3 regions of the Ancylobacter polymorphus genome follow, and region 1 is predicted to be linked to each of the others. Evidence: predicted binding sites of a transcription regulator. Region 1 holds the regulator's gene; each other region holds the start of a gene.
What was found. The regulator HrcA, encoded in region 1, represses chaperone genes, less so after heat shock. The targets are predictions, from matches to a motif close to GTTAGCACTCNCNNNNNGNGAGTGCTAAC.
Positions count from the first base shown of each region.

Region 2: the regulator HrcA is predicted to act here: its motif matches at 2,401-2,429, upstream of K9D25_RS20910 (co-chaperone GroES).
Region 3: the regulator HrcA is predicted to act here: its motif matches at 2,698-2,726, upstream of groES (co-chaperone GroES).

Region 1 covers NZ_CP083239.1:1,215,742-1,220,049, reverse strand. The annotation lists gene coaA (type I pantothenate kinase) at 1-172, shown strand, start outside; gene K9D25_RS05735 (alpha-ketoglutarate-dependent dioxygenase AlkB family protein) at 174-815, shown strand; gene K9D25_RS05730 (hypothetical protein) at 870-1,823, shown strand; gene grpE (nucleotide exchange factor GrpE) at 1,900-2,520, opposite strand; gene hrcA (heat-inducible transcriptional repressor HrcA) at 2,602-3,702, opposite strand; gene rph (ribonuclease PH) at 3,914-4,308, shown strand, end outside.
Region 2 covers NZ_CP083239.1:4,366,804-4,371,111, forward strand. The annotation lists gene K9D25_RS20895 (histidine kinase dimerization/phospho-acceptor domain-containing protein) at 1-773, opposite strand, end outside; gene K9D25_RS20900 (phasin family protein) at 1,093-1,467, shown strand; gene K9D25_RS20905 (phasin) at 1,707-2,231, shown strand; gene K9D25_RS20910 (co-chaperone GroES) at 2,493-2,780, shown strand; gene groL (chaperonin GroEL) at 2,854-4,308, shown strand, end outside.
Region 3 covers NZ_CP083239.1:3,015,328-3,019,635, forward strand. The annotation lists gene K9D25_RS14190 (outer membrane protein) at 1-172, opposite strand, end outside; gene groL (chaperonin GroEL) at 555-2,201, opposite strand; gene groES (co-chaperone GroES) at 2,249-2,563, opposite strand; gene K9D25_RS14205 (usg protein) at 2,865-3,200, shown strand; gene K9D25_RS14210 (exopolysaccharide biosynthesis protein) at 3,324-3,926, shown strand; gene K9D25_RS14215 (DUF2235 domain-containing protein) at 4,027-4,308, shown strand, end outside.

The DNA of each region.
Region 1 (4,308 bases):
CTATTCCAGCCTCACCGGCGCGGAGGCGGACGCCACCGCCCGCGCCATCTGGCGCTCGATCAACCTGGTGAACCTGCGCGAGAACATCCTGCCCACCCGCCAGCGCGCCGACCTCATCCTGCGCAAGGGCGGCGACCATGAGGTCGAGGCGGTAGCGCTGAGGAAGCTCTGACGTGACGGCGGCGGTCGATATCGTGCCCGGCTGCCGCTACTGGCCGGGCTGGCTCGACCGGCAGGGGCAGGAGGCGCTGGCGGAGGAACTGCGCGCCGTCCTGGCTGTGGCGCCGCTGTTCACCCCGCTCATGCCGCGCACGGGCAAGCCCTTCTCCGTCCGCATGTCCAATTGCGGGCCGCTCGGCTGGGTGTCGGACGTCTCCGGCTATCGCTACCAGCCGACCCATCCCGAGACCGGCCAGCCCTGGCCGCCCTTCCCGCCTGCGCTGATCCGCGCCTGGGACGTGCTGGCGGGCGTCGATCTGGCACCCGAGGCCTGCCTCATCAACTGGTATGGGCCTGAGGCGCGGATGGGGCTGCATCAGGACCGCGACGAGGAGGAGTTTTCCGCGCCGGTCCTCTCGCTGTCGCTCGGCGACACCGCGCTGTTCCGTATCGGCGGCACGGCGCGCAGCGATCCCACCCGCTCGCTCCGCCTCGCCTCGGGCGATGCGCTGCTGCTGGCAGGGCCGGCGCGGCTGGCCTTTCACGGCATTGACCGCATCTATCCCGGCACGTCGACGCTTTTGAAGCAGCCGGGGCGCATCAATCTGACGTTACGGCGGGTACACAGGGCGGGCACGAGCGAAATTCGGCCTTGATGAATGCGCAGAAAGGGCGAAGTTACAGCCGCCTTGAGATTTGAAGGATTGCGAATGCGCCTTGTTGCCCGCCTTGCCGCCGCAGCCTGTGTGCTGGCGGCGCTCGCCCTTCCCGCTGCCGCCCAGACGGTGTTCGTCAATGAGGGCACGATCGGCCTGGTGCCGCCGGAGGGCATGGTGCCTGTGCCCGGCGTGCCCGGCTTCCAGGACCGTGCCGCCAGCGCCTCGCTGCTCGTGCTGGAAATGCCCAAGCCTGCTTATGAGGAGATCACCAAGAGCTTCGCCGCCAAGGAGCTGGAGAAGCAGGGCGTGACGGTCGAGGAGCGCCGCGACGTGACGCTCGCCGATGGCGTGCCGGCGATCCTGCTCAAGGGATTCCAGACCGTCGGCGCCGGGGCGCTGAAGAAATGGATCCTCGTCGCCGGCGGCAAGGACCAGACCGGCATGATCACGGTGCAGTTCCCGGAGGCTGCGAGCAGCCGCTATCCCGACGCCAAGATCGAGGAGGCGCTGAAGACGGTGGTGTTCCGCGCGCCGCCCAGCACCGAGGAGATGCTCGCCAAGCTGCCCTTCACGCTGGACCAGCTGAGCGGCTACAAAGTGATGAAGGTGATCGGCAATAATGCGGTGCTGCTCACCAAGGCCGATGCCGCCCCGGCGGACAAGGGCGAGACCCAGTCCCAGTCCTTTTTCATCGTCGCCGTAGGGCCCGGTGAAATCCGCGAGGATGAGCGGGAGGCGGTGGCCAAGCGGGCGATCGCCAGCGTGCCGGGCATCAAGGAACTGCGCGTCGAGCGCGGCGGCCCGCTGCGCGTCGGCGGCCAGCCCGGCTATGAGCTGATCGCCAATGCGGTGGACCAGCAGAGTGGCACGCCGGTGAAGGTGGCGCAGTGGCTCAGCTTCGGCCGCAATGGCTATCTGCGCATGGTCGGCGTGGCGGCGACGGAGAATTTCGATGCCGACTACACCGCCATGCGCGCCGTGCGCGATGGCGTGACCCTGCGCTGATCTTCTGAACCAGCCGCAAAAAAGGGCCCCACGGGGCCCTTTTTCATCTCGGATGGGCCGGCGCGCGGAGCGCGGCTCAGTTTCCAGCCGGCGGCGCGTCCGTGGACGCTGCCTTCGGGCCGCCCTTGGAGACGCCGACCAGCGCCGGGCGCAGCACGCGCTCGCCGAGCTTGTAGCCGGGCTGGATGACCTGAACCACGGTGCCGGAGGGCACCTCGGTGTTCGGCACCTCGAACATCGCCTGATGCATGTTCGGATCGAACTTCGCCCCATCCGCCTCGATGCGCGCCACGCCGTGCTTGGACAGCGCATGCAGCAACGCGCGGCCGGTGAGGTCGATGCCTTCCAGCAGCGTCTTCAGCGTGCCGTCGGCCTTGGCGCGGGCCTCGGCGTCGATGGCGCCCAGCGCGCGCTCGAAATCGTCGGCCACGGTGAGGATGTCGCGGGCAAAGCCGGTGATGCCGTAGATTTTGGCGTCTGCCACCTCGCGCTCGGCGCGGCGGCGCACATTGTCGGCCTCGGCGAAGGCGCGCAGGAACTTGTCCTTCAGCGCGGCGATCTCGGCCTCGAGCTGTTCCTTCTCGGCGGCGAAGGCGGCAGCGAGGTCGTCCGGCGCGCCCGCAGCGCCGTGGCCGGCGTCGACAGTCTGATCGCCCGTTTCGGGCTGGTCAGCCGGGGTGCGGTTTTCGTCGCTCATGAATACCTCGTCGAAGAATGGATTTGTCCCGGCGGCGTGGCCGCGCGGACGCCCGCCATATCGGGGCGGAAGCCGCAAAAATCAAGCCGCGTCAATCCCCGGACCGGCAAGGACGCGGCTGACGACGCGGGCGGTGAAGTCGACCATCGGCACGATGCGGGCATAGTTGAGCCGCGTCGGCCCGATGACGCCGAGTACGCCGACCACTCGGCCCTGCCCGTCGCGATAGGGCGCGACGATGGTGGAGGAGCCCGACAGCGAGAACAGCTTGTTCTCCGAGCCGATGAAAATGCGCAGGCCCTGCGCGTCCTCGGCCCGCCCCAGAAGGTCCACGACCTCCTGCTTGGCTTCGAGATCGTCGAACAGCAGACGCACCCGCTCCAGATCCTCGATGGCGCGCAGATCGTGCAGCAGCCGCGTTTGGCCGCGTACGATCAGCCGCCGCTCGGCCTTGTCGCCGCCCGACCAGCTGGCCATGCCGCTTTCCACCACCCGCGCCGTCACCTCGTCGAGCTCGGCGCGGCGGGCGGCGAGGGTGCGCTCCACCTCGGTGCGCAGTTCCACCAGCGTGCGCCCGCGCGTCAGCGCGCTGAGGAAATTGGTCGCTTCCACCAGCGCGGAGGAGGGCAGGCCCTTGGGCAGCGGCACGAGGCGGTTTTCCACCTCGCCATCCTCGGAGACGAGGATCAGCAGCGCCCGGCTGGGGTCGAGCGGCACGAATTCGATATGTTTGAGCCGCACATCGGTCTTGCCTGTCGTGACGACGCCGGCGCCGCGCGACAGGCCGGAGAGCAGGTTGGACGCTTCCGCCAGCACCCCGTCCACCGTCTGGGCGCGGGCGGCGGCGCGCACCTGCGTCTCGATCGAGTTGCGCTCGTCTTCCGACACGTCGCCGATCTCCAGCAGCGCATCGACGAAGAAACGCAGCCCCCGCTCGGTCGGCAGACGGCCGGCGCTGGTGTGGGGAGCGAAGATCAGCCCCGCCGCTTCGAGGTCCGCCATCACATTGCGCACCGAGGCGGGCGACAGGGTCATGGGGATGAGCCGGGAGATGTTGCGCGAGCCGGCCGGCTCGCCGGTGGCGAGATAGGTCTCGACAATCTGCCGGAAAATCTCGCGCGAGCGCTCGTCGAGCCGCGCCAGCGACGGCGCGGTGGCGGAGAGAAATGGGTCGAGGGGCATCGCGGGGCCTGTCCCTTGTCTCGTCTACCCGGTCATGGGTGTCTATTATCTCGGTAATCGCCGCCCATGTACAAGGCGGCGCGTGTTGAGGCCCCGTCATTGGGCCGTGAGGGACCGCCGGCGATTGCACCGGGCCCGCGCCGCCCTTACAAGGTCCGCCCACAGGGCCTGTCGCGACGGGCTCGTCGCCGCCGTTCAGGAGATCGTCCGCATGCGCCCTTCCCGCCGCCTTCCCGACGAGATGCGGGCCGTAAGCTTCGAGCGCGGCGTGCTGCGCCATGCCGAGGGCTCCTGCCTCGTGAAGTTTGGCGAGACCCATGTACTCGTCGCCGCGACGCTGGAAGAGCGGCTGCCGCCCTGGCTGAAGGGGCAGGGGCGGGGCTGGGTGACGGCGGAATACGGCATGCTGCCGCGCGCCACCCATGACCGCACGCGCCGTGAGGCCGCTGCCGGCAAGCAGTCCGGCCGCACGCAGGAAATCCAGCGCCTCATCGGCCGGTCGCTGCGCGCGGTGATGGATCTCGAAAAGCTCGGCGAGCGGCAGATCACCATCGATTGCGACGTGATCCAGGCCGATGGCGGCACCCGCACCGCTTCCGTCACCGG
Region 2 (4,308 bases), 1.2 Mb from region 1:
GGCTCGGGCGCCGGGGGCGCAATTTCGGGGACGCGCGGCGCCGGCGGGCTCACCGGCGGGGAAAGGTCCGGGCGGGCGGGCATCTCGGCCCGCGCGTCCAGCTTCCGGCGGCCCTTTATCACGCCAAAGCCGCGCATGCCGTCGCCGCGAATGGGGGCGCCGCCAAGCTCGATGGCGAGCCCCTCGCCGCGCGCCGTCGGCAGAAGCAGCGACAAATGGGTGAAGCTGCGCCCCTCCAGCACCGCGCGGTGGGCGTCCGGCGCACCGAGCGCGCGCCAGTCGCGGCCGGCGAGCTCGTCCGGCGCGCGCTCCAATGCGGCGGCGAGGCGCGGGTCGATACGGTTCAGCCGCGCATCCGGGCCGGTGCTCCAGGTGAAGCGGGCGGGCGCCGCCACGGCCGGCGCTTCGGGCGATGCGCCTGCCGGGGCGGGCGCGGCCGGGGCACGGGCGGGCTTGGCGTCGAGCCCGACGAGGAGCAGCGCGCGGACACCGCCGGCCGCAATGAGCGAGCAGGCGAAGGTGACGGGGGTGAGCGTGCCCGGCACGCGCAGCCGTTCCAGCCGCGCCGGACGCGACGGGCGCAGCGTGGGGGCAAGGCGCGGCGCCAGCGTGGCCAGCGTCGCGGGGTCGAGCAGGGCACGGCCGGCGTCATTGGCGTCGAGCACGCGGCCATCGGCGAGGGCGAGCACCGCCGGCGCCGCCCCGGCGAGCGCGGTCGCCGCCTGAGCACGCAGGGCCTGCGTCGCCAATGTGCCGATGTCGTCGGTGGTCATGTGCGCCCGAATGATCCCGCCGGTGAGAACCGGATGCCGCAAACGGAGGCCCCGCAAGGACCTGCCGCCGCATCCAACAATAATGCGGGCCGGCGCCGCTTGCCATGCGCCGCCTGCCCTGTCGCGCCAGCTTCACCTTTTCCGGTTAATTGGTTGCCACCGATCCCGGTTAACCAAGTGCAACCGGCCGGCCCGCAGCGGCGCGAATTCGATTGCCTTTTGCTTGCACCCTACTACTTTAGATGTAGGCATCCGGCCGGATAGCAGTGCCTTACGTTGCGTCTACACTCCCACATCGTCATCCGGAGGAGTTTTCGCCATGGCCGACAATCCGAAACTCGACGTTCCCCCCGAACTGCGCGCCATTGCCGAGCAGGGCGTGGGGCAGGCGCGCGCGGCCATTGATGGCCTGCTGGGCGCCGCGCACAAGGCGCTCGACGACGCCAGCCGCCATGTCGACACGGCGCAGGGCAATGCCCGCGAGTTCGGCCGCACCACGCTGGATTTCGTCGAGGCCAACATTGCCGCCGGCTTCGATTTTGCCTCCCGCCTCGCCAGCGCCACCACGGTGGACGAATGGGCGCGCCTGCACGCCGAATATGTGAAGGAACAGGCCGCCCGCCTCGCCGAGCAGGCCAAGGCGCTCGGCCAGCACGCCAGCGCCGCCTCGCCCTTCGGCAAGGCCGACAAATAGGCCTTCCCGCCGCGCCAATCGCGACGGCAGAGCCCCGCCGGCTGAAAAAAGTCAAAAAAATCGCTCGTCAGGGCAAATTGTGCATTGCAATATGATGCTGCATTGCACAATATTAGGGGACAAGACAAGGCAGAGGGTCGGGTTTCACTCGGACAGGCCTTTGCCGGTCAGGGCGCGGCCGCAGGCGCGGAGCGGTTGTCGCCAGTTCCCAATCCACCGCGACTGCGAGGAGAACCCCCATGGTCGACGCTGCCCCCGTCACCCCCACCCCGAAGAAGACCGCCAAGGCGGCCACTGCCGCTTTCGAGTCTGCCATGCCGAAGTTCGAGATGCCGAAGTTCGAAGTCCCGAAGTTCGATGTCGCTTCCGCCGTCGAAGTGCCCGCCGTGGTGCGCGAGATGGCCGAGAAGAGCGTGCAGAACGCGCGCGAGACCTATGAGAAGTTCAAGGCCAACGCCGAAGAGACAACCGACCTGCTGGAAGACACCTATTCCACCGCGTCGCGCGGCCTTGCCGAGTACAATACGGCGGCGCTGGAATCCCTGCGCACCAATGTGAACGCCGCCTTCGACTATATGGGCGCGCTGTTCGGCGCCAAGAGCGTGTCGGAAGCGGTGGAACTCTCCACCGGCCATCTGCGCAAGCAGTTCGACGTGCTTTCCAGCCAGGCCAAGGAACTCTCCACCCTGGCGCAGAAGGTCGCCGCCGACACCGCCGAGCCGATCAAGGCCTCGGTCGAGAAGACGATCAAGAAGGCGTCCTGATCGTCGCTTCGCCTTAGAAATCAAACCCGGTCCGCGCCCCGCGCGGGCCGGGTTTTTTCATGTCTGGCGCGCCATCACGTCCCCGCCACCCGCGCATGACGATTTATGACAGCGCCGGCCCTTGCCGCGCGCTTGACTCAATCCGGTACCATTCCTATCTCGGCGACGGTTTGGCACTCACTTATGAAGAGTGCTAATACGCTTCTCACCAGCGCCGCACCGGCGCGCGACAGGAAGACCGAGGATCTACCGATGGCCCAGCTGAAGTTCCGCCCCCTGCATGACCGCATCGTGGTGAAGCGCCTCGACGCCGAAGAGAAGACGGCGGGCGGCATCATCATCCCCGACAGCGCCAAGGAAAAGCCCTCGCAGGGCGAAGTCCTCTCCGTGGGCCCGGGCGCCCGCGACGAAGCCGGCAAGCTCGTCCCGCTCGACGTGAAGGCGGGCGACAAGGTGCTGTTCGGCAAGTGGTCGGGCACCGAGGTCAAGATCGACGGTCAGGACCTCCTGATCATGAAGGAATCCGACGTGATGGGCATCGTCGGCTGAGCCGACGCGATGAGCAATGTCGGCTGAGCCGACTTTCGCTCCCCGGACACACTGATTTTCAGGAGTAGGCCAGATGGCTGCCAAGGACGTTAAATTTGCCGGCGATGCCCGCGAGCGGATGCTGCGCGGCGTCGACATCCTCGCCAATGCGGTGAAGGTCACGCTCGGCCCCAAGGGCCGCAATGTCGTCATCGAGAAGAGCTTCGGCGCTCCGCGCATCACCAAGGACGGCGTCACCGTCGCCAAGGAGATCGAGCTCGAAGACAAGTTCGAGAATCTCGGCGCCCAGCTGGTGCGTGAGGTCGCCTCCAAGACCAACGACCTCGCCGGCGACGGCACCACCACCGCCACCGTGCTCGCCCAGGCCATCGTCCGCGAAGGCGCCAAGTTCGTCGCCGCCGGCATGAACCCGATGGACCTCAAGCGCGGCGTCGACATCGCCGTCGCCGAGGCGATCAAGGACATCGAGAAGCGCGCCAAGAAGGTGAAGAACAGCGACGAAGTCGCTCAGGTCGGCACCATCTCCGCCAATGGCGATGCCTCCATCGGCGAGATGATCGCCGGCGCCATGCAGCGCGTGGGCAATGAGGGTGTCATCACCGTCGAGGAAGCCAAGACCGCCGAGACCGAGCTCGACGTGGTCGAAGGCATGCAGTTCGACCGTGGCTATCTCTCCCCCTATTTCATCACCAATGCCGAGAAGATGACGGTGGATCTCGAAGATCCCTACATGCTCATCTTCGACAAGAAGCTCTCCGGCCTGCAGGCGATCCTGCCCGTGCTCGAAGCCGTGGTGCAGTCGGGCAAGCCGCTGCTCATCATCGCCGAGGACGTGGAAGGCGAGGCGCTGGCCACGCTGGTGGTCAACAAGCTGCGCGGCGGCCTCAAGGTCGCGGCGGTGAAGGCCCCCGGCTTCGGCGACCGCCGCAAGGCCATGCTGGAAGACATCGCCGTCCTCACCGGCGGCCAGGTCATCTCCGAAGAGCTCGGCATCAAGCTTGAGAGCGTCAACCTCTCCATGCTCGGCCGCGCCAAGAAGGTGGTGATCGAGAAGGAAAAGACCACGATTGTCGACGGCGTCGGCAAGAAGAAGGACATCGAGGGCCGCGTCGCGCAGATCAAGGCGCAGATCGAGGAAACCACCTCGGACTACGACCGCGAGAAGCTGCAGGAGCGCCTGGCCAAGCTCGCCGGCGGCGTCGCGGTGATCCGCGTCGGCGGCGCGACCGAAGTGGAAGTGAAGGAAAAGAAGGACCGCATCGACGACGCGCTGAACGCCACCCGCGCCGCGGTGCAGGAAGGCATCGTCCCCGGCGGCGGCATCGCCCTGCTGCGCGCCAAGAAGGCGGTCGAGAAGCTCTCCTCCGACAACCCGGACATCCAGGCCGGCATCAAGATCGTGCTGCGCGCGCTTGAAGCCCCGATCCGCCAGATCGCCGAGAATGCTGGCGTGGAAGGCTCGATCGTGGTCGGCAAGGTGCTGGAAACGAAGGACCAGAACTTCGGCTTCAACGCCCAGACCGAGCAG
Region 3 (4,308 bases), 1.8 Mb from region 1:
AATCGCCCCAGCCATAGCCGGCATTGCCGCCGAGATAGAAGCCGGTCCAGGAGAAGGCCGGCACGAACACCTGCACGGGCTCAGCCTTGACGGGGTAGGGCAGGTCGGCGGCGAAGCTGGCGGTGCCGGTGGCCAGCAGGGCGGCCGCGCCGAGAAGCAGCGAGCGGTTCATGGGGTTCTCCAGGGTGAACGAACTGCCGGGATAATGACATTGCCGGCAATAGGTTCGGCCGTGGGTGAATACCCCGCGCGTTGTTCCGGGTGGTGTGTCGGAAATGCGACACTCATGGTTGCTTGGTACCATTCCCGGCCAGGATTGGCCCTCCCAGGCCTCCGACGGACGAAAAAAGGCGCGGCTTGCGCCGCGCCCTTTCGTAAGTCGAGAGAGAATGGACCCCGAGGAAGTCCATGCCGCCACCTGAGCCGGGCTTGCCCGGCTCAGATACTCAGCGAAAAGCAGGGGCGTATGGACCCCCGAGGAAGTCCATGCCGCCACCTGAGCCGGGCTTGCCCGGCTCAGGCACTCAGCGAAAAGCAGGGGCGTATGGACTTCCTCAGAAGTCCATGCCGCCCATGCCGCCCATGCCGCCGCCGGGCATGGCGGGGGCCGCGCCGCCCTTCTTCGGAATGTCGGCGATCATCGCTTCGGTGGTGATCAGCAGCGAGGCCACCGAGGCCGCGTTCTGGATCGCCGAGCGCAGCACCTTGGCCGGATCGATGACGCCGGCCTTGTACATGTCGACATATTCGCCGGTCTGGGCGTTGAAGCCGAAGGCGTAGTCGCTCTTCTCCAGGATGCGGCCGACGATCAGCGAGCCGTCTTCGCCGGCATTGCTGGCGATCTGGCGCGCCGGGTACTGCACCGCCTTGCGGACGATGTCGACGCCGGTCTTCTGGTCCGCATTGGCGGTGACGACGCCGTCCAGCGCCTTGAGCGCGCGCAGGAGGGCCACGCCGCCGCCCGGCACCACGCCTTCTTCCACGGCCGCGCGGGTCGCGTGCAGCGCGTCGTCAACGCGGTCCTTCTTTTCCTTCACTTCGACTTCGGTCGCGCCGCCGACGCGGATCACCGCGACGCCGCCGGCGAGCTTGGCGAGGCGCTCCTGCAGCTTCTCGCGGTCGTAGTCCGAGGTGGTTTCCTCGATCTGCGCCTTGATCTGCGCGACGCGGTCCTCGATGTCCTTCTTGGCACCATTGCCGTCGACGATGGTGGTGTTCTCCTTCTCGAGCACGACCTTCTTGGCGCGGCCGAGCATGGCGAGCGTCACGGTGTCGAGCTTGATGCCGAGATCGTCGGAGATGGCGGTGCCGCCGGTCAGGATCGCGATGTCCTGCAGCATGGCCTTGCGGCGATCACCGAAGCCGGGAGCCTTCACCGCCGCGACCTTCAGGCCGCCACGCAGCTTGTTGACGACGAGCGTGGCGAGCGCCTCGCCCTCGATGTCCTCGGCGATGATCAGCAGCGGCTTGGAGGTCTGCACCACCGCTTCGAGCACCGGCAGCAGTTCCTGCAGGCCCGAGAGCTTCTTCTCGTGGATGAGGATGTAGGGGTCCTCGAACTCGACCCGCATCTTCTCGGCATTGGTGATGAAGTAGGGGGAGAGATAGCCACGGTCGAACTGCATGCCTTCGACCACGTCGAGCTCGGTCTCGGCGGTCTTGGCTTCCTCGACGGTGATCACACCCTCATTGCCGACCTTCTCCATCGCCTCGGCGAGGTACTTGCCGATCTCGGCGTCGCCATTGGCGGAGATGGTGCCGACCTGGGCGATCTCGGCGTTCGAGGTCACCTTGCGGGCGTTCTTCTTGATGTCGGCGACGATCGCCTCGACCGCGAGGTCGATGCCGCGCTTGAGGTCCATCGGGTTCATACCGGCGGCGACCGACTTGGCGCCTTCCTTCACGATGGCCTGGGCCAGCACGGTGGCCGTGGTGGTGCCGTCGCCGGCGAGGTCGTTGGACTTCGAGGCCACTTCGCGCACCATCTGCGCGCCCATGTTCTCGAACTTGTCTTCGAGCTCGATCTCCTTGGCGACGGTGACGCCGTCCTTGGTGATGCGGGGAGCGCCGAAGCTCTTCTCGATCACGACGTTGCGGCCCTTGGGACCGAGCGTGACCTTGACGGCGTTGGCGAGGATGTCGACGCCGCGCAGCATCTTCTCGCGCGCGTCGCCAGCGAACTTAACTTCTTTGGCGGACATGAATCTTTACTCCGGTGATGCGTTGCGAGCAGCGGGAAGAGGCTGGCTCAGGCGGCCTTCTTGGAAGCGGCGACGCCTTCGAGCACGCCAAGGATGTCGGACTCCTTCATGATGAGGTAGTCGACGCCGTCGATCTTGACCTCGGTGCCCGACCACTTGCCGAACAGCACGCGGTCGCCCGCCTTCACATCGAGGGGGACCAGCTTGCCGGCCTCGTCGCGGGCCCCGGGGCCGGCGGCGACGACTTCGCCCTGCGAGGGCTTTTCCTTGGCCGTATCGGGAATGATGATGCCGCCCGCGGTCTTCTCTTCCGCTTCGATACGCTTGACCACCACGCGGTCATGCAGGGGACGGAACTTCATCGGCTCTCTCCAATCGTGAACGATCGTTTGATCCTGCCACCGCGCCCGCCAGCCCGGACGGCATGGGGTATCGCGCGGTGCCGTGCGACATCTAGGCGCCGGGGAAAGGGGGCGCAAGGTGCGGGCGGCAAAAAATTGGCAGTCTCGGAAAGAGAGTGCCAATGCGGGCCGGTCGGCGCTGTCAGCACTCCGTCGCATATGCTGCTAATGCATTGATTTTGAACGTTTATTGCGATTTTTAACCTTGCCGCGCCGTCGTGCCGGCGGCACACTTCCCTCTCGTCACGAAAGGAGGTTCCGCATGACCGATCATGAAGGTTCGTCGCGTGGTGTTGCGTCGCCGGCCGCGACGGAGGGGGCAGGGGGGCATGTCTCGGCGGATTTCCGCCGTCAGCTGGAGGGCTACGGTCTCACCACCGCCCATATCCTGTACCGCATGCCCGACCATCCCGGCATTCTGCAGAGCTTTCTCTGGCAGCATTACGACCTCTGCCCGCATTTCCCCGAGCTGAAGCGCTTCCTGGATTTCTGGGCGCGCGAGCTGGAGGGCCCGCTGCACTCCGTGCGCGTGGCGCATGCGCGGCTCATCGGGCCAGCCGAGCTGCGGCGGGTGGACAGCGAGTTCCGGCTGAACTGAGGCCGGGCGACCTGCCCTTCTTTTGAGCGTGCCTGCCCTCTTCTTGCCGCGCGCGACGTGCTATGAGCGCGGAAGAGGGGGCCGGCCCGGCGCCCGAGGAAAGTCAGGCAGCTGGTCACGCTGGTGGATCATCGTTCTCCCCGCACGTCGGAATTGCTCTCGGCGATCGTCACCGCCCATTCGGCGGAGCGCATCGGCGTGGGCGAGATCGTGCACGCGCTGCGCAACCGCGCCTTCGGCCTGTCCATCCTGCTGCTCGGCCTGCCGAACTGCCTGCCCATGCCGCCGGGCCTGCCGGTGCTGTGCGGCATTCTGCTCTGCCTTGTCGGCGGGCAGATGCTGCTGGGGCGCGACGAGCTGTGGCTGCCGCGCTGGCTCGCCAACCGCACCATTTCCCGCGCGCTGCTGGAGAAGATCGTCAATGGCTCGCTGAAGCTGATCCGCCGCTTCGAGAGCTATTCGCGCCCGCGCTTGCCCTATTTCTCCTCGCCCTCGGCGCGCTTCGTGCTCGGCGGGTTGGTGGTGGTGCTCGGCCTGCTGCTGCTGCTGCCGATCCCCATCTTCGGCAACCTGCCGCCCGGCATCGCCGTGGTGATTCTCGGCCTCGGCCTCGTGGAGCGCGACGGCGTGTTCATTCTCGCCGGCGTGGTGGCGACGCTGGTCAGTTTCGGCGTGATGGGCCTGCTCAGCTGGCTGCTGTTCCAGGGCGCGCTGGCGGTGTTCTGATCCCTGCGCGGCAGCCGTTCGGGCTCATAACGTCCGGTTGCATTTTGCCAGTTGCATCTTAAAGTACCTCTTCTATCGCACGCGATGTCGGGGGGCACGCATGGCAACGGACCTTCGCCTTGGGACGGGAGCGGGGCCTCTGCCGGCCCCAGCACGCAAGCGGCTGATCCTCTGCCTGGACGGTACATGGAACACGGCCGACACCGAAGAGATCACCAACATTGTCCGGCTGCGCGACATGTTGCAGCCCGGCATCGTCGATGGGGTCGAGCAGCGCATCTATTATGATGAAGGTGTCGGCACACAGGGCGGCCTCGACAAATATATCGGTGGCGGCATGGGGCGGGGGCTCGATGTCAATGTGCGTCAGGCCTATCGCTTT